One region of the Rhizobium sp. PEPV16 genome, then DNA from elsewhere that is predicted to be linked to it. Evidence: riboswitches for the same ligand, from Rfam matches in the RefSeq annotation. Region 1 holds a riboswitch; each other region holds the start of a gene.
The links. A riboswitch is a leader RNA that binds a small molecule or an ion and turns the genes downstream of it on or off. The one in region 1 is predicted to bind cobalamin.
Positions count from the first base shown of each region.

Region 2: linked by a shared signal. The riboswitch ahead of cobU (bifunctional adenosylcobinamide kinase/adenosylcobinamide-phosphate guanylyltransferase) and the one ahead of nrdH (glutaredoxin-like protein NrdH) in region 1 are both predicted to bind cobalamin.
Region 3: linked by a shared signal. The riboswitch ahead of bluB (5,6-dimethylbenzimidazole synthase) and the one ahead of nrdH (glutaredoxin-like protein NrdH) in region 1 are both predicted to bind cobalamin.

Region 1 covers NZ_VSZV01000196.1:1,501-11,622, forward strand. The annotation lists gene FY112_RS05320 (heavy metal translocating P-type ATPase) at 1-2,097, shown strand, start outside; cobalamin riboswitch at 2,262-2,486, shown strand; gene nrdH (glutaredoxin-like protein NrdH) at 2,762-2,983, shown strand; gene nrdI (class Ib ribonucleoside-diphosphate reductase assembly flavoprotein NrdI) at 2,993-3,397, shown strand; gene nrdE (class 1b ribonucleoside-diphosphate reductase subunit alpha) at 3,376-5,580, shown strand; gene nrdF (class 1b ribonucleoside-diphosphate reductase subunit beta) at 5,755-6,729, shown strand; gene FY112_RS05345 (adenylate/guanylate cyclase domain-containing protein) at 6,834-8,057, shown strand; gene queE (7-carboxy-7-deazaguanine synthase QueE) at 8,076-8,804, opposite strand; gene queD (6-carboxytetrahydropterin synthase QueD) at 8,801-9,157, opposite strand; gene queC (7-cyano-7-deazaguanine synthase QueC) at 9,157-9,867, opposite strand.
Region 2 covers NZ_VSZV01000160.1:401-7,450, forward strand. The annotation lists partial or broken gene FY112_RS03370 (cobyric acid synthase) at 1-474, shown strand, start outside; gene FY112_RS03375 (SDR family oxidoreductase) at 579-1,349, shown strand; gene FY112_RS03380 (adenylate/guanylate cyclase domain-containing protein) at 1,731-2,777, shown strand; gene FY112_RS03385 (chloride channel protein) at 2,799-4,589, opposite strand; cobalamin riboswitch at 4,849-5,245, shown strand; gene cobU (bifunctional adenosylcobinamide kinase/adenosylcobinamide-phosphate guanylyltransferase) at 5,622-6,131, shown strand; gene cobW (cobalamin biosynthesis protein CobW) at 6,136-7,050, shown strand, end outside.
Region 3 covers NZ_VSZV01000182.1:1,928-8,977, reverse strand. The annotation lists gene FY112_RS04560 (SDR family NAD(P)-dependent oxidoreductase) at 1-411, opposite strand, end outside; gene bluB (5,6-dimethylbenzimidazole synthase) at 613-1,299, opposite strand; cobalamin riboswitch at 1,342-1,530, opposite strand; gene FY112_RS04550 (methyl-accepting chemotaxis protein) at 1,897-3,771, shown strand; gene FY112_RS04545 (hypothetical protein) at 3,832-4,413, shown strand; gene FY112_RS04540 (3-deoxy-7-phosphoheptulonate synthase) at 4,795-5,856, shown strand; gene FY112_RS04535 (TolB family protein) at 5,853-6,680, opposite strand; partial or broken gene FY112_RS04530 (NAD+ synthase) at 6,725-7,050, opposite strand, start outside.

The sequences.
Region 1 (10,122 bases):
GTCCGGCACGATGGCAGCAGCGATCTCAAGGTGATCGAGAAGAAGGTGACGGGGCTCGGCTATTCCGTCGCGCCGCTTGCCGGAACCGCTGCGCCTGCGCATACCCAGGGCTCGCAGCATCGTCACGACCATGGACATGATCACCGCGATCACGCGGGCCATGACCACGATCATCCTCACGATCATGGCGAGAAGGAAATCGAGGGGCTGCACGGGCACGACCATGCGCCGATGGCCGGTCCCTGGTGGCAGAGCAGGAAGGGCCGGCTGACCATTCTTTCGGGTGCAGCACTCGTTGCCGCCTATACCGTCGGCCATCTCGTGCCGGCGATCGCGTCCTATGCCTTCATCGTCGCCGTGCTGATCGGGCTGGTGCCGATCGCGCGGCGCGCCATCATGGCCGCCTTCTCCGGAACACCGTTTTCGATCGAGATGCTGATGACGATCGCCGCCATCGGCGCCGTCATCATCAATGCCGGCGAAGAGGCGGCAACCGTCGTGTTCCTGTTCCTCGTCGGCGAGTTGCTGGAGGGGGTGGCGGCGGGCAAGGCGCGCGAAAGTATCCAGTCGCTGACGGCCTTGGTGCCGAAGAATGCGCTGCTCGAAGACAATGGCCAGACGCGGGAAGTGCCGGCGGAAAGCCTTGCTGTCGGCGCCATTATCATGGTTCGCCCTGGCGACCGTATCTCTGCAGACGGCATCATCATCTCAGGCGAGAGCGCGATCGACGAGGCGCCGGTGACGGGCGAGAGCACGCCGGTGTGCAAGGGCGTCGATGCCGTCGTTTTTGCCGGCACGGTGAATGGCGATGCGGTGTTGAGGGTTCGCGTCACCGCCGCCGCTGCCGACAATACCATCGCCCGCGTCGTCAAGCTGGTGGAGGAGGCGCAGGAATCGAAGGCGCCGACCGAGCGCTTCATCGATCGGTTCTCGCGCTATTACACGCCCGGCGTGGTCGTGGTCGCAACGCTTGTCGCGGTCGTTCCGCCGCTGCTGTTCACAGGGCCATGGGGCGAATGGGTCTATAAGGGCCTTGCCATCCTTTTGATCGGCTGCCCCTGCGCGCTCGTCATTTCGACGCCGGCGGCGATCGCCGCTTCGCTTTCGGCAGGTGCGCGGCGCGGCCTCTTGATGAAGGGCGGCGCTGTACTTGAAACGCTCGGCAAGGTGACGATGGTCGCGTTCGACAAAACAGGCACGCTGACGGAAGGCAAGCCTCAGGTGACCGACATCATTTCCTTTGACCTGAGCGAGGCGCAGGTGCTGTCGCGCGCGGCGGTGCTGGAGCAGGGTTCTAGCCATCCGCTGGCGCTGGCGATCCTCAACCGCGCCAAAGCGGATGGCGTTCCCGTGCCGCCGGCCTTCGAGCTGGAAGCGCTGCCGGGCAAGGGTGTCAGTGGCAAAGTCGGCGGCGAGACGCTGGACCTGCTGTCGCCGCCTGCTGCCCGTGAGCGCGGGGCGCTCAGTGCTGAACGGGATGCACGCATCGCTGCGCTGAACGACGAGGGCAAGAGCGTGTCGGTGCTGCTCGTCAACGGTGTTGCGGCCGGCCTGATCGCCATGCGCGACGAGCCGCGCGAGGATGCCGAGGCCGGGCTCGCTGCCCTCAAATCGGCGGGCGTCAAGGCGATGATGTTGACGGGCGACAACAAGCGGACGGCAGCAGCCGTTGCCGGCATGCTCGGCATCGACTGGCGCGGCGAGATGATGCCGGAGGACAAGCAGCGGGTCGTCGGCGAATTGAAGCGCCAGGGCTTCGTCGTTGCCAAGGTCGGCGACGGCATCAACGATGCTCCGGCACTGGCCGCGGCCGATATCGGCATCGCCATGGGCGGCGGCACCGATGTGGCGCTGGAGACGGCGGATGCCGCCGTGCTGCACGGACGCGTCGGCGACGTGGCGCGGATGATCGAACTTTCCAAACGCACGATGCGCAACATCCTGCAGAATATCACCATCGCACTCGGGCTGAAGGCGGTCTTTCTGGTGACGACGATTATCGGGATCACCGGGCTCTGGCCGGCGATCCTCGCCGATACCGGCGCCACCGTGCTGGTGACGATCAACGCGCTGCAGTTGCTTCGAATAAAAATATGAATGTTGTTTCGGGAGCCGGCTTCTGCCGGCTCTTTTCTGATGGGTTCTCCACAGCGCTTTTCCGTTAACGCTTCATTATCCACATCATACGCAGTCACGTGAAATTCACTGCCGCCACTGCTGCGCCGCCACAACAACTTGTTGACGTCATCAGCGATTCGCGTACCATATCTAGTGTTCGAGGTTCCGTCGATTCGTGAGGATCGGCGGCTAAGACGGGAATTCGGTGCGCTTCGCCATCATGGCGCGGCAATGCCGGAGCTGCCCCCGCAACTGTAAGCGGCGAGCAACTGTCCGATTTCAGGTCACTGGAGCATGATGCTCCGGGAAGGCTGGGCAGGCGCTTTGACCCGTGAGCCAGGAGACCTGCCTCGAACGAAACGTCCACGGGCGGGGTGTCCGGAAGGTCGCGTTGCATGGCTGCGGGGAATCTCCGCATCGCGTTTCGCAGGCCCGAACCTCCGCCCTCGAAACCTTCGCATTGAGCCACTTCGGGGTGAAGTCATGTCAGTATCTCAGTTCAGGCCACCACCCGCGTCAAGGAGAGGGCGGATCACGCCCAGCGGCTGAACGAGCCGCATCGCTGCAAAATACAGAGTGTTTTCGACGGATATCGAGAGATTTCCGACCGATGTCCTGCGTCCCAATCGTTACGAGGAATATTATGACCATCACCGTCTACAGCAAGCCTGCCTGCGTCCAATGCACTGCCACCTATCGCGCCCTCGACCGCCTGGGAGTCGACTATGACATCGTCGATATCTCGCAGGATGCCAAAGCGCTCGATCGCGTCCGCAGCCTCGGCTATATGCAGGCGCCTGTCGTCATCGCTGGCGAGCAGCATTGGGCCGGTTTCCGCCCCGACATGATCAGCGCACTTTCCTGAGGAAAGGCGATGGGTCTGATCGTCTATTATTCCAGCCGATCCGAGAACACCCATCGGTTCGTCGCCAAGCTCGGACTGCGCGCGGCGCGCATTCCGTCAGGTGGCGCAGACGCGTTCCATATCCGCGAACCCTTCGTGCTGATCGTGCCGACTTATAGCGGCGACGGCGGCAAGGGTGCCGTTCCCAAGCAGGTGATCCGTTTCCTCAACGATGCGGAAAACCGAGGACACATCCGCGGCGTGATTGCCGCGGGCAACAGCAATTTCGGCGAGACATACGGGCTCGTCGGCGACGTCATCTCGCAGAAATGCCAGGTGCCTTACCTCTACCGGTTCGAGCTGCTGGGCACAGAAGATGACATCGCCAACGTCAAACACGGAATGGAACGGTTTTGGACACGGGAACACCTCTGACGCGGGATGCGGGCGCAAAACCGCATAACACCTTTGCTCATCCCGCCGGCGAACGCCCTCTGAAAGCGGCGGAAACGCTCGACTACCACGCGCTGAACGCGATGCTGAACCTCTACGACGATGAGGGGCGGATCCAGCTCGACAAGGATCGAATGGCTGCCAAGCAATATTTTCTGCAGCATGTGAACCAGAACACGGTGTTCTTTCACAATCTCCGGGAAAAGCTCGATTACCTCGTCACCGAGGGCTATTACGAGCAGGAGGTTCTCGACCAGTATTCCTTCAATTTCGTGCGGGATCTGTTCGACCAGGCCTATGCCAAGAAGTTCCGTTTCCCGACCTTCCTCGGCGCCTTCAAATACTACACCAGCTATACGCTGAAGACCTTCGACGGAAAGCGCTATCTCGAGCGCTATGAGGACCGCATCTGCATGGTGGCGCTGGCGCTTGCGCGCGGCGACGAGGCCCTTGCCCGCGACGTGGTCGATGAGATCATTTCCGGCCGCTTCCAGCCGGCGACGCCGACGTTCCTCAATGCCGGCAAGAAGCAGCGCGGCGAACTGGTTTCCTGCTTCCTGCTGCGCGTCGAGGACAATATGGAATCGATCGGCCGGTCGATCAATTCGGCGCTGCAATTGTCGAAGCGCGGTGGCGGCGTGGCGCTGTCGCTGACGAATATCCGCGAGGCGGGCGCGCCGATCAAGCATATCGAGAACCAGTCCTCGGGCATCATTCCCGTCATGAAGCTGCTCGAAGACAGTTTTTCCTATGCCAATCAGCTCGGTGCGCGACAAGGCGCGGGTGCGGTCTATCTCAATGCCCACCATCCCGACATCATGCGCTTCCTCGACACCAAGCGCGAGAATGCCGACGAGAAGATCCGCATCAAGACGCTGTCGCTCGGTGTCGTCGTGCCTGATATCACCTTCGAGCTCGCGAGGAACAACGAGGACATGTACCTGTTCTCGCCCTATGACGTGGAGCGCGTCTATGGCGTGCCGTTCACTGAGATTTCGGTGACGGAAAAGTACCGCGAGATGGCTGATGACGCCCGCATCTCAAAGAAGAAGATCAAGGCGCGCGAATTCTTCCAGGTGCTTGCCGAAATCCAGTTCGAGAGCGGCTATCCCTACATCATGTTCGAGGACACGGTGAACCGGGCGAACCCGATCGCCGGGCGCATCTCGATGAGCAATCTCTGCTCGGAGATTCTGCAGGTCAGCGAGGCCAGCGAATATCATGACGACCTTTCCTACAAACATCTCGGCAAGGATATTTCCTGCAATCTCGGCTCGTTGAATATCGCGGCGGCAATGGATTCGGCGGATTTCGGTAAGACGATCGAGACCTCGATCCGGGCGCTGACGGCTGTTTCCGACATGAGCCACATCTCCTCGGTTCCTTCCATCGAGAAGGGCAATGACGAGAGCCATGCGATCGGCCTCGGCCAGATGAACCTGCACGGTTACCTCGCCCGCGAACGCATCTTCTACGGCTCCGAGGAAGGCGTGGATTTCACCAATATCTACTTCTACACGGTGACCTATCACGCGATCCGCGCCTCGAACCTTTTGGCGGTCGAACGCGGCACAAGCTTCAAGGGCTTCGAGGACTCGAAATATGCCTCCGGCGAATATTTCGACAAATATACCGAGCAGCTCTGGGAGCCGGCGACGGAGACGGTGAGGGCGCTGTTCGAGACGTCAGGCATTCACATTCCGACGCAGGAAGATTGGGCCGCGCTGAAGAAGGCGGTGATGGCCTCCGGCCTCTATAACCGGAACCTGCAAGCGGTGCCGCCGACGGGCTCGATTTCCTATATCAACCACTCGACCTCCTCGATCCATCCGATCGTCTCGAAGATCGAGATCCGCAAGGAAGGCAAGATCGGCCGCGTCTACTATCCGGCGCCGTTCATGACCAACGACAATCTCGACTATTATCAGGATGCCTACGAGATCGGGCCGGAGAAGATAATCGACACCTACGCGGCGGCGACCCAGCATGTCGACCAAGGCCTGTCGCTGACCTTGTTCTTCCGCGACACTGCAACGACGCGCGACATCAACAAGGCGCAGATCCATGCCTGGAAGAAGGGCATCAAGACGATCTACTACATCCGCCTTCGCCAGATGGCGCTGTCCGGCACCGAGGTGCAGGGCTGCGTGTCTTGTACGCTGTGAGTTGATTTCGACCGCGAGCCTTTGAGCAAATGGCCCCCTCATCCTCCTGCCGGCACCTTCTCCCCGAGGGGAGAAGACATCTGCGGCAGGCGCGACATCCCCTCTCCCCTCGGGGAGAGGGTAGGGTGAGGTGGCTCCGAGCGCCATCAAATCTATTGGAAGGAGATAATCACCATGAACATCGCCGTAAAGCCGGTCAGCCGCGTGCGCGCCATCAACTGGAACCGCATCGAGGACGAGAAGGATCTCGAAGTCTGGAACCGGCTCACCGGCAATTTCTGGCTGCCGGAAAAGGTGCCGCTTTCGAACGACATTCCCTCCTGGGCCACGCTAACGGCGGCCGAGCAGCAGTTGACCATCCGCGTCTTCACCGGGTTGACGCTGCTCGATACGATCCAGAACGGTGTCGGTTCCATCCGGCTGATGGAGGATGCGGCGACGCCGCATGAGGAGGCGGTGCTTTCCAACGTCTCCTTCATGGAGGCCGTGCATGCGCGCTCCTATTCCTCGATCTTCTCGACCCTGTGCTCGACGCCCGATGTCGACGATGCCTATCGCTGGTCGGAGGAGAACGAATTCCTGCAGCGGAAATCGACGCTGATCATGGAGCAGTATCGCTCCGGCGATCCGTTGAAAAAGAAGGTCGCGAGCGTTTTTCTCGAAAGCTTCCTGTTCTATTCCGGCTTCTACCTGCCGATGTACTGGTCAAGCCGCGCCAAGCTCACCAACACGGCCGACATGATCCGGCTGATCATCCGCGACGAGGCGGTGCACGGCTATTATATCGGCTACAAGTTCCAGCGCGGACTGGAGCGGCTTGGCGACGAGCGGAAGCAGGAGATCAAGGATTTCGCTTTCGAATTGCTGCTCGAACTCTACGACAACGAGGCGAAATATACCGAAGCGCTCTATGACGGCGTCGGGCTGACCGAGGACGTCAAGAAATTCCTGCACTACAATGCCAATAAGGCGCTGATGAACCTCGGCTATGAGGCACTTTTCCCGGCCGAGGCCTGCAAGGTCAATCCGGCGATCCTGTCGGCGCTTTCGCCGAATGCCGATGAGAACCACGACTTCTTCTCCGGCTCCGGTTCCTCCTATGTGATCGGCAAGGCTGTCGCGACCGAGGACGAGGACTGGGATTTCTGAGGCTTGATCGCTGTCTGCCTCTTATCATTTGCTCTCTCATCGCCCACATTCAGCGGAAACTAAATTTGGTCCTCGCCGATGATGTGGCGTAGCGGGAGTTTTTGATGCAATCCTTTTCGAACAAGGCCGATATTGCGGACGAAGGCGTGTGGCCGATCCGCAGAAGACGGATTCTCGACTGGCTGGTTAACGAGACGCGCGGTGAGCGGTTCATCGACAATATCCTGGTGGACATGTGCGAGAAGCTGCTGGCGGCAGGGGTGCCGGTGGCGCGGGCGACATTGCATTTCAGGACGAACCATCCGCAATGGGTCGGTGCCCGCATCCTCTGGAAAGAAGGCCTGGCGGAGGCGAAGATCGACACATTTGCCTATGGTATCGAAAACACGCCGGAGTTTCTGAACAGTCCCGTCAACGCCATCCATCAGGGTTCGGAGGAGGTGCGCAAACAGCTGGAAGGCACAACCGATGGCGACGAGGATTCATTCTATCAGGAACTGCGCGATGACGGCCTTATGGAGTATATCGCCTGGCCCCTCGAGCATACATTCGGCAAGCGGCACGTCGTGACATTTTCCACCAGCCGCCCGGGCGGTTTTACCAGCGAGCATGTCGATTTCCTGCGCGACCTGCTGCCGGCATTAACTCTCGTCAGCGAAATCCGGCTGAAGAACATCATGGCGCGCACGCTGCTGCAGACCTATGTGGGACCGCATGCGAGCGAACAGATCCTGTCGGGCGTCACGACCCGCGGCAGCGGCGCGACCGTTGGCGCGGCGATCATGATCTGCGACCTGCGCGACTTTACCGCAATCTCCGATCTCTGGCCGCGCGACGATGTCATCCATCTGCTCAACGACTATTTCGATGCCATGTCCGACCCGATCGAACGGCACGGCGGAGAGATCCTGAAGTTCATGGGCGACGGATTGCTGGCGATCTTTCCGTTAGCCAAGGAAACCGCCTGCCTCGATCTGCTGCAGGCGATCCGCGAAGGGCAGACATCGATGGCTGAGCTCAACGAGCAGCACGTGCGCATGGGGCGCGAACCGCTGCGTTATGGCGTCGGCGTGCATGTCGGCGACGTCATGTACGGCAATATCGGCTCGCGCCGGCGGCTGGATTTCACTGTCATCGGCCCGGCGGTCAATGTCGCCTCGCGGCTGGAAAGCCTGACCAAGGAGGTCAAGCGTCCGGTGCTCCTATCACGAGCCTTCGTCGAAATGGCGGGCTGCGCGCAAGACATGGACAGCCTCGGCACCTTCCCGCTGCGCGGGCTTGGAGAGCCCGTCGATGTTTTCGCCTTTCCGGAGCGTATTGCTGCATAATTTTCAGTGCAGGCGGACTCATACGCCTCGTTTGTTTCCCCAGAGCAGCACGTGCAATTGCGGCAGTACGCGGACTGCAAACCATTTGTCGGCCGTCACCCTTTCGACAAGCCAGTGCATCCGATCCATCACGCCGTCGATATCAATGCGCGCATCGCCGTCTTCGGGCGGCGGCGGCGTATGATTGCCCGGCTGTAGGAACAAGGGAATTTGCGGATAGCGCTGACCCGCCTGCTGGGCGAATGCGTAGTCGGGTTCGTCGAAGACGACGATCTTCAATGCGACCTCCGGTCCGCCGGCCGCCAGTTGAAGACAGGTATCGATCTGGTCCCAATCCGTCAGCATTCCGCTCGATGGCGGTTTGGGGCTGACGACCAGGATGTCGAGATCGCGAAACCAGCCCTGGGCTATGCTTCCCTGTGTTTCCAGGGCAAAGCGGTATCCTTGGGAATGGCCGAGTTCGATCAGCGGTCCTAAGGGCTGTATCGCCGGATTGCCTCCGGAAAGGGAAACCGTCAGTGGCTTTCCCCCGGAAAGCTTCACGACCTCGTGCCAGATCGCCTCTGTGGACATGGGAATCCATTGATCCCGGAACGCGCTGTCGACCGCGTGAAGGCTGTCGCACCAGGAACACCTGTAGTCACAGCCGCCTGTCCTCACGAACACCGTCGGCAGCCCGATCAAGGCGCCTTCACCCTGTATGGTCGGGCCAAAGATCTCGCTGACGCGAATGGTTCCACCACTCACGGCCTGTACTCCGCCCAGGTTTTCGGCGTCTCGCTGACGCGAACGGACGATGTCTCCGGGAAGCGCTGCTTGCACCAGTCGTAGAAGTGCCTTGCCAGGAATTCGGAGGTGACTTTCGAATGACCGAAGACGTCGTTCAGGTGACGATGATCGAAAGTTTCGTCGATATAGCGCTTGAGCGGCGAGAGGTCGTGATAGTCACGAACGAAGCCGTCGTCATTCAGGCTTTCCGCAGCCAGTTCGACGACGACGATGTAGTTGTGACCGTGGAGCCGGGCACATTGATGTTCCGCCGGCAGGTGATCCAATTGATGGGAGGCGGAGAGATGAAACTCCTTGGTGATGCGGTACATCAACGCACCTCCGTGGCCGAGTATCGCGACACGGCCGCCTTCCAGAAATCCCGGTCTTCGTACTCCGTGGGATCGGGAACGCCGGCAAGATCGAACGCTTCGCGACGTTCGACGCAGGTACCGCAGCGCCCACAGTGGAGCTTGCCGCCTTTGTAGCAGGACCAGGTTTCCGAGAATGGCGTGCCGTGTTTTTCGCCGTCAACCACGATCGCCGCTTTGGAAACATCGACGTAGGGGGCAAGCAGTTTCACGCTGGCATAACCGTCCAGCGCTTCGTTCTGCATGCGCTGGAAGGCATCGATGAAGCCCGGACGGCAGTCCGGGTAGATGAAGTGGTCGCCGCCATGCACGGCGACGGCAACGGCATCTGCTTTTTGCGCGGCAGCCAAACCGAACGCGATTGCCAGCATGATGGCATTGCGGTTGGGCACGACGGTGGCTTTCATGGTCTCCTCGGCGTAGTGGCCATCCGGAACCTCGACATTGTCGGTCAGGGCCGATCCGCTGAGATGACCGCCGATGCTGGAGATGTCGATGACATGATGGGGAACGGAAAGCCGTGCGGCACAGCTGGCGGCGAATTCCAGTTCCTTGCGATGCCGTTGGCCGTAGTCGAAGGAGACGAGACCGATAAGCTGTTTTTCCGCTGCTACCTTGTGGGCAAGCGTAACGGAGTCCAGTCCGCCGGAGCAGACGACGATGGTTTTCATATTTTGGATCCCTTGTTTTGACCGGGTGGGCTGCGACCGGATTACGCGGTGCTTCTAGGACAAATCACGCGCCATGCAAACAGTTTTAAAATGTCGGCCATCACAGCCGGGCGGCTACCCGACCGGAAAGTTGATCTGCGGTGACAGCAGGAGCTGCAGATCCTCGGCCTCCGGATCGTTGCCGTGGTTCCGTTAGCATCCAAAAATTCATATAAAATTCAAGCAGATGTCCTAGTAGCCATATTTTTCTCGGGA
Region 2 (7,050 bases), on a different contig from region 1:
CGGGTGATCGGCATTTGCGGCGGCTACCAGATGCTCGGCCGCATGGTGCACGATCCGCTCGGCATCGAGGGCGGGACGCTCGAGACGCCGGGGCTTGGGCTGCTCGACATCGAGACCGAGATGGCGCCGGAGAAGACGGTGCGCAACAGCCAGGCCCGCTCGACCGAATATGATGCGCCGCTTGCCGGCTACCAGATCCATCTCGGCATCACCCGCGGCGCGGATTGCGATCGGCCTTCGGCAATCATCGACGGCGTGCCCGACGGGGCGTTGTCGGCCGACGGCCGGATCATGGGGACCTATCTGCACGGCCTCTTCGGCAGTGACGCTTACCGCGCTCGACTGCTCCAAAGCTTCGGTCTATCAGGGGAGCAGCGGAATTACCGCGAGAGCGTCGAGCAGGCACTCGACGAGATCGCCGGAGAATTGGAACGTCATCTCGATCCGCGCTGGCTGGCCGGGCTGCTCGGTTAGGCCGCACCTCGCACCACCATCGGTGCCGTCGTTCTGCTATTGCCAAATTAGTTGACTGAGTCCATTAATTGTCGCGACGGACCCGGTTGAGAGCGACGAAAACTATGAGCATATTGGATAGATTTTCACTGGCTGGTCAGGTGGCGCTCGTGACTGGCGGCGGCCGTGGTCTGGGCTTCGAGATGGCGCGCGCCCTTGCCGAGGCCGGCGCGCATGTCATCATCAACGGACGCGCGGCGGCGACGCTGGAAGATGCCGTCAGGACGATCCGTGCCGCGGGCGGCACGGCGGAGGCCGCCGCATTCGATATCGCCGACCGCGAGGCACAGCGTGCTGCGATGGCGAATATCGACAAGGTCCATGGTCGTCTCGATATTTTGATCAACAATGTCGGCGCTCGCGACAGGCGGCCGCTGGCCGAATTCGACGATGATGCGATCATCGAGCTGCTGCGCACCGACCTGGCGGCGGCGATGACGCTGTCGCGCGACGCTGCCGTGTTGATGAAGCGACGCAATTACGGCCGGCTGATCGCAGTGACCTCGATCAGCGGCCATGTCGTCATGCCCGGCGACTGCGTCTATCCGGCAGCAAAGCAGGGATTGACCGGACTGATGCGCGGCATGGCGGTCGAATTCGGCCCGCATGGGATCACCAGCAATGCGATTGCGCCCGGCTGGTTCGCGACCGAGACGAACGCGGCGATGGCTGCGAACGAGGAATTGATGCCCTTCGTGCGCCAGCGCATCCCGGTTCAGCGCTGGGGACGCCCGGACGAGATCGCCGGCGCGGCGCTGTTTCTTGCAAGCGACGCCGCTTCGTTCGTCAACGGTCACGTGCTGACGGTGGACGGCGGCATGACAGTCAGGATGTGAGATATCCGCAAGCGCTGCGGCACCGTCTTTCATTTCTGCGGCACGCTTCACTGCTTCTCGTCGGAGCCGAATGACGGTAACGGCAGGTATCATTCCCGCTTAGCCTGCCTTGTGGTTGTCGTTGCCGGAGACCATGGCTAGAAATATCTGCCTGACTCGCCTATTGGTTGACGTAGCAACGCCCCGGGTTGGTCATCGCCGTCCATTTGCCCGAATTCCGACCATAAACTGCGTCGGTCATTTGGAGGTTCGGAAATTAACAATCATATTCAGTGGCTTATAGAGCATGGAATCACAGCTGAGCATATTGGCGAGCTGATAGCCGGATTGTGCGATCGGCTGATCGCGGATGGCTTTCCGATCTGGCGGGGAAGCATCTCAATGCCGTCTATTCATCCCATGTATGGCGGCGTCTCGGCCAATTTCGTGCGCGGCGGTGCGACCACGATCGAGAATGCCGAGTATGGCAGTGCGGCAGTGCTGAATTTCGAGAAGACCCCGATCTATTTTCTTTTGGGCCGTGGCGAAACGTCAGGTCGATGGAACATCGCCAAGGGTGAGGGTGTCGATGACTACCCACAGCTTGCGGAATTCGCGCATGGCGGCGGCACCGATCATCTGGTCGGCCTGCTGGAGTTTCCGAAGGAGGCTGCGCTGCGCGGGGTCAGTCTGTCTCTTACAAGCGACAGGCCGGGCGGATTTTCTGATGACCAACTGGCGATCGTCGCGAAGCTCTTCCCGGCGCTGGGGCTGGCTTGTTATCGTATCGCGGCAACGAAAACCGCATCGGATATCCTTGCCGTCTATACAGGCGCCAAAACAAGTGCACGCATCCTTGCAGGCGATATTCAGAGGGGAAAGGGAGGGGCGATCAATGCTGCGATCCTGCTTGCGGACCTGAGAAACTTCACGGCGCTGACCGAGGTTTATCAGCCGGGCGAAATCGCCGGGTTTCTGAATGAACATTTCGAGCTGATCGGCTGGCATGTCGAGGAAAATTCGGGCGAGATCCTCAAGTTCATGGGCGATAGCGTGCTGGCGATCTTTCCGACCGATGCTGAAGATCCGCAAAAGGCCTGCATGGCCGCACTGGCTTCCGCAAGGAATATTCTAGAAGCCAACAAGGTGCTGAATGGTAAGCGGAGGAATGATGGAGGTCCTGACATCGGCGTCGATGTCGTGCTGCATCTTGGCGAGGTCTTCTATGGAAATATCGGCGCACGCGGCAGGCTTGATTTCACCGTCATCGGCAGCGCCGTCAACGAGGCTTCGCGGCTCGAAAAACTCTGCGGCGTGCTCGGGCACCATCTGCTGATGTCGGAGAGTTTCGCGGTAACCTCTGCCGTTGCCAGCGAATGTCTCGGCTCTTTCGAATTGCGCGGCGTTTCGAAGCCGGTCAACGTCTTCAAGCTCGCCGGCACCGACTGACGACGGAGTGTTCCGACTTGCTCAGATCTCGCCTGAGACTTCGCGGCGGCGGCGGTCGAGTTCTTCGCTGTAGCGGCGCAGCGTGTAGCTTTCGCTGAGCTGGCCGATCACCTTGCGTTCGATCAGGTTGTTGACGACGGCGAGCGCTTCGCTTTCGCTCTTGTCGAAGATCGCCGCCGCCTGCCTGGCATTCATCTGCGGCTGCAGGAAATCGTTGCGATAGTGGATGAAATCGGCAAGCGTCTTGCCCTCGTCCTGCGCATCGGTCGGATTGGCGTAAATCTCCGGCACCAGCACGAGGCCCGCATATTTGTCGCTCTCCTCGACGAGGATGACGCGCTGGGTCGAGCCGATCGGGAAGGCCTGCTTGAATTCCTCCAGAGAAATGCCCGCCCTTGCCGTCTTGACGTCGGCGCGCATCAGCTTGTCGACCGTCAGATTGCGGATCCAGCCGACATCATGGGCGCTGCGGATGCTTTCGCCGCGCAGGTGGAAGCGCCATGTGGCGAAGGAGTAGCCGAAGGTCGAACGCACGACCAGCGAGGAGGTGATGACGGCAGCGAGCACCAGCGCCGTGATCGGAAAGTCGCCGGTGATTTCGAGCGCCAGGAAGGTCATGGTCAGCGGCCCGCCGATGACGGCGACGGCAAGCGAACTCATGCCGACCACGGCATAGATGACGGGCGTCAGCGTCGCATCGGCGAAATAGGGGCCGCAATAGGCGAAGAGTTTGCCGAGCAGGGCTCCCATGAACAGAGAGGCGAAAAACAGGCCGCCCCTGAAGCCGGAGCCGATCGAGATCGCCGAGGCGAAGGATTTCAAAAGGAAGAGGCCGATCAGCGTCGGGATTGCCACGTCACGGGAAAGGTTGAGATGCAGCGCGCCGTGGCCGGCCGAAAGCACCTGCGGCGAGATCATCGCCAAGAGCCCGACGATGATGCCGCCGAGTGCCGGGCGGAAGGGTGGGGCGATCGAGCTCTTGCGCGCAAGCTCCTCGACAAAAGCGACGCCCTGCATGATCAGGATGCCGACACCGGCGCAGAACGCACCGAGCAGCAGCGCCGGGATATAATCGGCCGGCACGACCGAACCGAAGCTGCCGATATCGATGGTGAAATCGCTGCCGGCGAGCAGCCTTGCGATCAGGGTGGAGACAAGGGCGGAGACGACGACAGGCGTCAGCGAGACGATCGTATAGGTGCCGATGATCAGCTCGAAAGCATAGAAGGCGCCGGTCAGCGGCGCGTTGAAGGCGGCGGCGATGGCGCCCGCCGCGCCGCAGCCAACGAGGGTGCGCAGGTCCGAGCGACGAAGCTGCAGCTTCAGCCCGAATTTCGAGGCGAGGCCGGCGGCAAGCTGGGTATAGCCGGCCTCCAGGCCGACAGAGGCGCCGAAACCGTTGGAGATCAGGTTCTGCACGGCAACGATGATGCTGTCGGTCAGGGACAGGCGGCCGCCATGCAGCGCATTGGCCTCGATCGGGTCGACCATCGGCTTCTTGCGCCGTTTCGCCAGCACGAAAAGCAGCAGGCCGAGCAGGGCGCCGCCGATGACGGGGGCGGTGAGCAGCAGCAGCTTGTTCTCGATCTCGGACGAGCTCAGCCGTTCGCTGTCGGCGATGCCGAAGACCAGCTGGTGCAGCTCGTTGGAGACATAGCTCATGCCGGTGACGGCGAGACCCGAGATGATGCCGACGACGGCGCCCGCCAGCGACAGGCCGACTTCGCTGCGCCGGGTCAGCGCCCTCAGGCGTCCCGGATCGAAGAAAACACGCAGCGCGCGGAAACCGCGCCGATCCAATTTCATAAGCATGGCTAGACAACTAGGCGGGGAGAGGCCCGGTCAAGGGCGGAGATGGTCGCGCAGTCCGCTTGCGACGCAATTGCGGCGAAAAGCCGGCGGTTGGAATAAATTTCGGTGACGTAAGTCTCTGATAAATGACGATATTTAAGGTAGGGTAAGTCGTGTTTGTGTGGCCACGTCACGTGGCCGGCGATCGGGCGGTCGCCAAGGCCGGTTGACTTCATCCCTGCGCTTGCCTAACCATCCCGATAACGGATGGTCGACTGACCATCCTGACATAACGGATGGTTCCGGATCGGTGTTGCGCCCTTCCGGATGAAAAGGGAATGTGACGGGGCGGACCCAAGCCGGGCGCCTTCATCACAGCCGACCCCGCGACTGTAGAGCGGTCAGGGTCTTCCATCCGGCACTAAGCCCTTCCGGCCGGCGGCTTGCAATCATGCAAGCGGGCGGGACGGGCGACATGCCGGAAAAGCCACTGGAAATGCATGGTGATCAACCGGGGTCGGACGCCTCTCAATCTACGAATCGTCCACCTTTTCACTGATGCAGCCGGGAAGGCGAGGATGATCCGCTGGCACGATCAGGGCGACCGGTTTCCGGTCCGCTCCGATCGCGGCCGATAACCGCGAGCCAGGAGACCTGCCATGCGTGCCGGGCGAGAAGCCCACACCTGGGCACTATGCCCGTTGCCAGCACGGAGGTTGTCTTGGCTGAACGATTGAATTCGGCGCGGCCTGGTGCGGCGCGCGCGACGCCTCCAAGCAGTGCTGCAAGAGGTGTGCTTTCGGCCGCTTATGTCGAATGCTGGGTCCCTCCCTCTGTCCTGCCGGACATCTCCCCCACAAGGAGGGAGATCGGCAAGCAGCACGACCGTCGTCCTACATCAATTGTTTGGAGAAAAGCTCTCGGCGATTCAATCTCTCCCCTTGTGGGGGAGATGTCCGGCAGGACAGAGGGGGGTGTCACACCCTCAGTAGCCGAGAAAGGTGCACTCGGAACAAGCCACGGCTACGCACTCTCCCTGAGGGGCGTTTGAGCATGACTGCCACCTTCATCCTCGGCGGAGCACGTTCCGGCAAATCCCGGTTCGCCGAAGACCTCGTGACGGCGACCGGCCTCGACCGTCACTATGTCGCGACCGGCCGTGCATGGGACGAGGAGATGCAGGCGCGCATCGCCCAACACAAGGCCGATCGCGGTCCGTCCTGGACGACGCATGAGGAGCCGCTCGATCTTGTCGGCAAGCTCACCGCCATCGACCGCAAGGAGCGCATCGTCCTCATCGACTGCCTGACGCTCTGGGTCACCAATCTGATGATGGAGGAGCGTGAGATGGCGGCGGAATTTGTCGCCCTTGCCGATTTCCTGCCCACCGCGAAAGCGCGGCTCGTTTTCGTTTCCAATGAGGTCGGTCTCGGCATCGTGCCCGACAATCGCATGGCGCGGGATTTTCGCGATCATGCCGGCCGGCTGCACCAATCGATCGCGGCGAAGGCCGCCGAAGTTTATTTCATCGCGGCAGGCCTGCCGCTGAAAATGAAGGGTTAAGTCCATGAACCAGCAGAAGATTCCCGCAACCGTCATCACCGGCTTCCTCGGTGCCGGCAAGACGACGATGATCCGCAACCTGCTCACCAACGCCGGCGGCAGGAAGATTGCCCTGATCATCAACGAGTTCGGCGATCTCGGCGTCGACGGCGACGTGCTGAAGGGCTGCGGTGCGGAGAATTGCACCGAGGACGACATCATCGAGCTGACCAATGGCTGCATATGCTGCACGGTTGCGGACGATTTCATTCCGACGATGACGAAGCTGCTCGAGCGCGAACAGCGGCCCGACCATATCGTCATCGAGACTTCAGGTCTTGCCCTGCCGCAGCCGCTGGTCGCCGCCTTCAACTGGCCCGACATTCGCACCCAGGTGACCGTCGACGGCGTTATTACGGTGGTCGACAGCGCCGCTGTTGCCGCCGGCCGTTTTGCCGACGACCACGATGCCGTCGATGCGCGCCGCGCCGAGGATGAATCGCTCGATCACGAGAGCCCGATCGAGGAGTTGTTCGAGGATCAGCTGACCTGCGCCGATCTCATCGTGCTCAACAAGACCGACCTGATCGACGCTGCCGGCCTCATCAGGGTGCGCGACGAGGTCGCCTCCCGCACGGTGCGCAAGCCCGTGATGATCGAGGCGCGGAACGGCGAGGTGTCGGCCGGCATCCTGCTCGGCCTCGGCATCGGTACGGAGGACGATGTCGCCAATCGCAAGTCGCATCACGAGCTGGAGCATGAGGATGGTGCGCCGCACGACCATGACGAATTCGACAGCTTCGTCGCCGAACTCGGCCCGGTCGCCGATCCCGCCGGCTTCATCGAGTCGCTGAAGACTGTTATTTCAGCCCATGACGTGCTGCGCCTCAAGGGTTTCGTCGATGTCTCCGACAAGCCGATGCGGCTGCAGCTCCAGGCC
Region 3 (7,050 bases), on a different contig from region 1:
GATCCGCCCGTAGTCGCGCTTTAACATGACCGGAACGACGTGGCGGCAGCAGTTGAAGGTTCCCGTGAGGCAGACATCGACAACATCTTTCCACTCGATGACATCATATTCAATCGTGGGCTTAACCGGACCGGTAATCCCCGCGGAATTGACGAGGCCGTCGATACGGCCAAAAATCTCCTCGGTCGTCGCCGCCGCGTTTTTCACTGATTGGGGATCTGCAACGTTGACACCGAAAGCGACCGTGCCGGAGCCGAGAGCGGAAGCGCTGTCCTTCGCCATGTTTTCGTTCAGGTCCCAGATGGCCACCTTGCCACCAGACTGGATGACGCGCTCTGCGATCGCGTAGCCGATGCCGCGCGCACCGCCTGTGATCACGATGATGCGTTCCTTCAAGTCGATCATGTTCATTGGGCCGTTATCCTCCGATCGATCCGCCGATAGCCGAATATCATTTGGAATTTCCGGGATTCGCCTTCAGCGTATCGATATAAAAGCCCGGAATAAAGATACCTCGCCCTCGCCCGGCGTCGGCGATACCCCGACATCGGTTTGCTCACCTTGACTGTCAATGGTGTGACTGTGCGATTGAGGCCACGCTCGACCACCACCCTAGGTGTTCAGTCCCCATCCATCATGAAAGACGAGTTCCTCGAGCGGCAGCCGCTGCCGCCAGCCTTTGACGGAGAGTTCCGGCTCGTCATAGAGCCGATCGACGAAACCGGCACAAAGCCAGGCGACCACCTCGATATGCTCGGGTATGCCGAGAATGCTCTTCAGATCGCCTTCGCGAAAAATGCTGACCCAGCCGATGCCGACACCTTCCGCCCGCGCCGCAAGCCAGAGATTTTGGATGGCGCAGACTGTGGAATAGCTATCCATCCTGGAATTGTGCGTGCGCCCTAGCACGACGCTGCCGCTGCGGGTGGGATCGCAGGTCACGCATATGCCGAGCGGCGCCTCAACGATGCCTTCGAGCTTGAGCGAGCGGTAGGCTTGCCGCCGTTCGCCCTCGAACATCAGCGCCGCCTCCTCGTTGGCGCTCGCGAAGGCATCCCGAACGCGCGCCCGCACAGCGGCACTTTTCACCAGAATGAAATTCCACGGCTGCATGAAGCCGACGGAGGGTGCGTGGTGAGCGGCCGTCAGCAGCCGCTGCACAACATCGTCAGGCAAAGGATCGGGTCGAAACTGGCTGCGAACGTCGCGCCGCGTCATGATCGCGTGATAGACGGCCTCGCGTTCGGCCAAGGAAAAACCGGACGCCGCCGAAAGGGCATCCTCATCAAAGGGTCGCATCGTCAAATCCCCAACAACGCAACCGCCCCGCCGTCCGCGCGGATCGGTCTATCTTTGTCAGGCCGGTTTTCTGACTTGGCGTCATCCGTCTGCCGCAGCCTTCCCGGCAAGAAGCCAGTGGCGTGATGAAGCGGCAAACGTCGGCCTTACAGCGTTGGGCACGTTCCGGTCTTGCACCGGATTCCCGATTCTCCCGCCTTACCGGCGGGCACCTGACGGCGCATCTATTTCAGCAAACCGGCGCGGCGGCAAGCCGCGAACCAGATAGTTGATTCCAGCCGCGCGCCAAGCGGTGCCATCTGTCTCTTTTCTTCGGCCGGGGCGTAGGGAACACGGACGCGCGACACACCTCTTCTCCCCAGCGGGGCGAGGCAGATCTCCAGCGGGCGCAATAGCGAAATAACACGCGTGTGCTCCGGCATCCCATTCTACTTTATGATTTATTCACATATCAAATACACACTGCGTTTGCGCGTTTTGGGTTGCTATCCGGACATGGGCATGAGGGCTCGTGATGTGACCGTCAGCGTGGATGCCCGTATTGAGACGCCGGTCGGGAACATCTCCGACTGAGCCGCAATTCTAGGCTGCCGCGGAATGTTCCAATTTTTGAAAACGATGCCTCTGACCGCCAAGCTGGCGGCGATTATCGTTGCCGTCAACCTCTGCGGCATTTCCGCCTTCGCCACCTATACCTGGATGTACGAAACCCGGGCATTGATCGATGGCGCCAAGGCCAACTGGTCAAAGGATGCGGAGCAGTTTGCCTCTCTGGCCGCCGGCGGCGTCAAGTGGGGTAAGGCGAATGCCGTCCGTGAAGCTTATTCGCTCTACCGCGACGACCCTTCGCTCGATCTCGTGCAATTTGCCGCATTCAACGCGGAACCTGCCGCCGTCGACACATGGACACGCGATGGCATCAACGGTTTGCCCGCACCGGCCGATCTGGCCAAGAGCCTCAGTGCAAAGCCGGAAAAAACGACGATCGATGACGGCGGGATATCCGCCGGCGTGGTCACGATCATAGCGCCGCTCCCGCTCGACAAATCAGGAAAAGCCACCGGCTATATCGTCACGAACTGGTCCGTCGAAAAAATCGCTGCTGAAGTCAGGCAGAAGGTTCTCGTTTCGCTGCTCACGCAGTCGCTGATCACCGCCTTGGCCGTCGTCGCCTTCCTTCTCGCCATGCGCAGCCTTGTTGGCCGGCCCATCAGGATCCTCAGTGAGAGAATCAGCGCATTGCAGAAAGGCGATCTGGCCTCTCCCGTCGCCTATAAGGAAAATGGCGACGAGATCGGTTTTCTGGCACGCGCGTTGGAAGTCTTCCGCCACGAGGCAATTGCGAAGGTCGAAAGAGAGCAGGCCGCTGCCGAGCAGAGCGCCTCGCTCGACGCCGAACGGGCGCGCAACACGTTGTTCACGGAAGAGGCCAGCAAAACCCAACGGCTGGTCATGACCGCTCTCGCAAATGCATTGGAAAAGCTTGCCGCCGGCGACTTCTCGATACACCTGGCCGATCTCGGCCCCGAATTCGATAAATTGCGGCAGGATTTCAACAACATGGTCGAAGCGGTCGCGGCCGCGCTGACAGAGATCAAGACCGCGTCCGTGGCGGTCGAAGGTGGGTCAAGCGAGCTGGCCTCCTCCGCAGATCAACTCGCCAGGCGGACCGAGCAACAGGCAGCAGCATTGGAACAGACCGCCGCAGCACTGGATGAGGTGACCACCACGGTCAGAACTTCGTCGCAGCGCGCCGAAAATGCCGGCAAGCTGGTCGAGGAGACAAAGCGGAGCGCCCATGTCTCAGCGACGGTGGTGCGCGATGCAATCGGCGCGATGGACCGTATTCAGACCTCGTCTAGCCAGATCGGCCGCATCATCGGCGTCATCGATGAAATCGCGTTTCAGACGAACCTGCTGGCGCTGAATGCCGGCGTCGAAGCCGCGCGTGCCGGCGAGGCCGGCAAGGGTTTTGCGGTTGTCGCTCAGGAGGTGCGTGAACTCGCCCAGCGGTCGGCAAATGCGGCAAAGGAAATCAAGAACCTTATCAACGTATCCGGCCAGGAAGTTGCCGCGGGCGTCGGGCTGGTGAACGAAACCGGCGACGCCTTGCTGAAGATCGAGGAGCAGATCAACCGCATCAGCGACAGTATCGCTTCCATCGTCCAGTCCTATCGCGAACAGGCGACGGGCCTGCAGGAAATCAACGGTGCGATCAACCAGATGGATCAGGCGACGCAGCAGAACGCGGCAATGGTCGAGGAAACCAACGCGGCCTGCCAGGAACTGCTGCAGCAGGGACGCCTTCTGCAGGACTCGGCCGGCAGGTTCGTCGTCGGCGCATCTACCGCCAGCCAGCCCAAACCCGTTCAAGCTGCCCGCCAACCGCGTCCCGAGCCCAGAGTCTTCACGCAGCGACATGTAGGCAATGCCGCCGTTGCCGCTGCTCCCGGTGCCTGGGAGGAGTTCTGACGTCGTCTGCATCCGATAAGCCGTAGTTCTCAGCAACCTATAATCAGGAAGGAAACACTTATGAAGAAAATCGTGCCCGCATTTCTTTTGGCCTGCGCTGCATTTGCCGTGCCCGTGGGCGTATCCATGGCGCAGGATGCCAAGCTTGCCCCGATCTCCGACTACGTGACGAGCGACGTCAAGCCCTGGCTCAACGACCCTGCCATCATCGAGGCTGTCAAGGCGCAGAACGCTGCCAACGCCAATCTCAGCGCGGGTGATGTTGACGCCCTCGACAATAAGTGGCGTGCCGAAGTCGATGGCTCCGACCACTCGATGATCGACGGCGTGCTCAACAATGCACTGTCGAAATTCCTTCAGGGAAAGAAGGAAGCTTCCGGCGGCAAGATCACGGAAATCTTCGTCATGGATGCAAAGGGGCTGAATGTCGGTCAAAGCGACACAACATCGGATTATTGGCAGGGCGACGAGGGCAAGTTCCAGAAGTCTTTTGGCGCCGGCAAGGAAGCCGTCTTCGTCGATGAGATCGAAAAGGATGAGTCGACCCAGACACTGCAGTCGCAGGCAAGTGTGACGATATCCGACGACAAGGGAACGCCGATCGGCGCCATCACCGTCGGTGTGAACGTCGACGCTCTCTGAACTCGGGAACGACATTCGAAAGCAATGAAAACGCATATCGCCCGGAGCATGCACGGTTCGGGCGATATGGATAAACAAAGACTTGCAAGACGTCGCATGAGCGAGATCGAGTGCGACGTGCCCTCCACAGGGGGTATGGTGCCCCGCAAGAGCATCAGCTTTTCAGGCAGCAAATTCTACGTGACAATGCCTGATCTTGGCGCTACACACGCCTCATGTCGATCACGTCAACCTACGCCTCGGGATTTTATTGGTACCGCTGCTCCCAGCGGATACGGGTCCATGCGTAACTGAATTCGACGCGACGACAACCCGAACAGCCGCTAGTCTACCTGGCGGCTTTTTTGTTCCGTGCGGGTATGACCAAACAGGAGCCATACCGTGTCTGATACCATTGATGATCTGCGTATCGTCGAGATCACCCCGCTGACCAAACCCGCCGATATCATTGCGGAAATCCACCGCAATCCTACTGTCACCGAGACCGTGACCAGCAATCGTGATGCGATCCACAAGATTCTCCAGGGCGAGGACGATCGCCTGATCGTCGTCATCGGCCCCTGCTCCATCCACGACCCTGTCGCCGCCCGGGAGTACGCCGCGCGGCTGGAAGAGCAGCGGCGTCGCTTCGCCGGCGATCTCGAGATCGTCATGCGCGTCTATTTCGAAAAACCCCGCACGACCGTCGGCTGGAAGGGCCTGATAAACGATCCGCATCTCGACGGCAGCTACCGTATCGAGGAGGGGCTGAGGATTGCGAGACGCCTGCTGCTCGATATCAATGCCATGGGTCTTCCGGCCGGCGTCGAATTCCTCGACACCATCACGCCGCAATATATTGCCGATCTCGTCAGTTGGGGCGCGATCGGCGCGCGCACGACCGAAAGCCAGGTCCACCGGCAGCTTGCCTCCGGCCTTTCCTGCCCGATCGGCTTCAAGAACGGGACCGACGGCGGCGTGCGTGTGGCGCTGGACGCCATCCTCGCCGCCTCGCAGCCACACCATTTCCCGGCCGTAACCAAGGACGGACAGGCGGCGATCGCCTCGACGAGGGGTAATGAGGACTGCCACATCATCCTGCGCGGCGGCAAACGGCCGAACTATGAAGCGGCCGATGTCGAAGCGGTGACTGGCGAAGCCGTCAGACTCGGCGTCGCCCCGCGCATCCTCATCGATGCCAGCCACGCCAACAGCGGCAAGGACCCGATGAACCAGCCGCTCGTCGTCAAATCCGTCGCCGCACAGATTGCCGCCGGTAACAGCGACATCAAGGGCATGATGATCGAAAGCAACCTCGTCGCCGGCCGCCAGGATCTCGTCCCTGGCAAACCGCTGGTCTACGGCCAGTCCATCACCGACGGCTGCATCGACTGGCATATGTCGGTCGCGGTACTGGAAGACCTGGCTAAATCCGCCCGCGAGCGCCGCCGGACCCGCGCTTAAGCAGCCGGGAAATAGCGGACATAGGCGAACTCTTCGCCGTCAGGAGACCAGCAGGGCACGTTGATCGTGCCCTGCCCCCCGAAAAGCTCGAACAGCGTCTTCAGATTGCCGCCGTCCATATCCATCAGCCGCAGCCGCACGTCGAGATCGCGCGGATGGTCGAACACCGATGGGTCGTAGGATAGGAGCAGCACCATGTCGTTGTTGGGTGAAGGATGGGCGAACCAGTTGCCCTGATTGTCCAAAGTCACCTGCTCGAGCCCGGTGCCATCGGGATGGATGCGCCAGATCTGCATCAGCCCGGTGCGGCTGGAATTGAAGTAGATCCATTGGCCGTCGGCGGAATAGTCCGGTCCGTCGTTGCGACCCTCGCCATGCGTCAGCCGCGTCTCGGCGCCGCCGTCGACGGAGATGGTGTAGATATCGAAGAGGTCGTCGCGGATGCCGCAATAGGCGAGCTGGCGCCCGTCCGGCGACCACCCATGCCAGTAGGATGGCAGGTTCTGGGTGATGAGCCGCGGCGTGCCGCCTTCGATCGGCAGGATATAGATCGCCGACTTGCCGAATTCGGTCTTGTCGGAAATGACGATCTCAGTGCCATCGGGCGAAATGCCGTGGTCATTGTTGCAGTTGACGGCAAAGCCGGTATCGACCTTGACCACCTCCCCGCCATCGAGCGGCAACCGGTAAAGCAGCCCGTCGCCGTTCAAGAGCAGGTAGGAACCATCAGGCGAGAAGTTCGGCGCCTCCACCAGCCTGTCCGTTTGCCAGACCTCGCGGGCCCTGCCCGTCCTGACATTGTAGATCTCAACCGAGCTGCGCATGTTTCCTCCCGAAAAGCTTGATGCCGTCAGCGATCTCGATTGCGTCAGCGGTCCCTGAACCGGTTGGTGATCGGATAGCGCCGGTCGCGGCCGAAATTCTTCTTGGTGATCTTCACGCCCGGCGCCGATTGCCGGCGCTTGTATTCGGCGAGATAGAGCAGATGCTCGACCCGGTGAACGGTCGCAACATCATGGCCGCGCGCGACGATCTCCTCGACCGCCATCTCCTTCTCCACCAGGCATTCGAGAATATCGTCGAGCACGGGATAGGGCGGCAACGAATCCTGGTCCTTTTGATCCGGACGCAGTTCGGCCGACGGCGCCTTGTCGATGATATTCTGCGGGATTACCTCGCCGGAGGGGCCTAGCG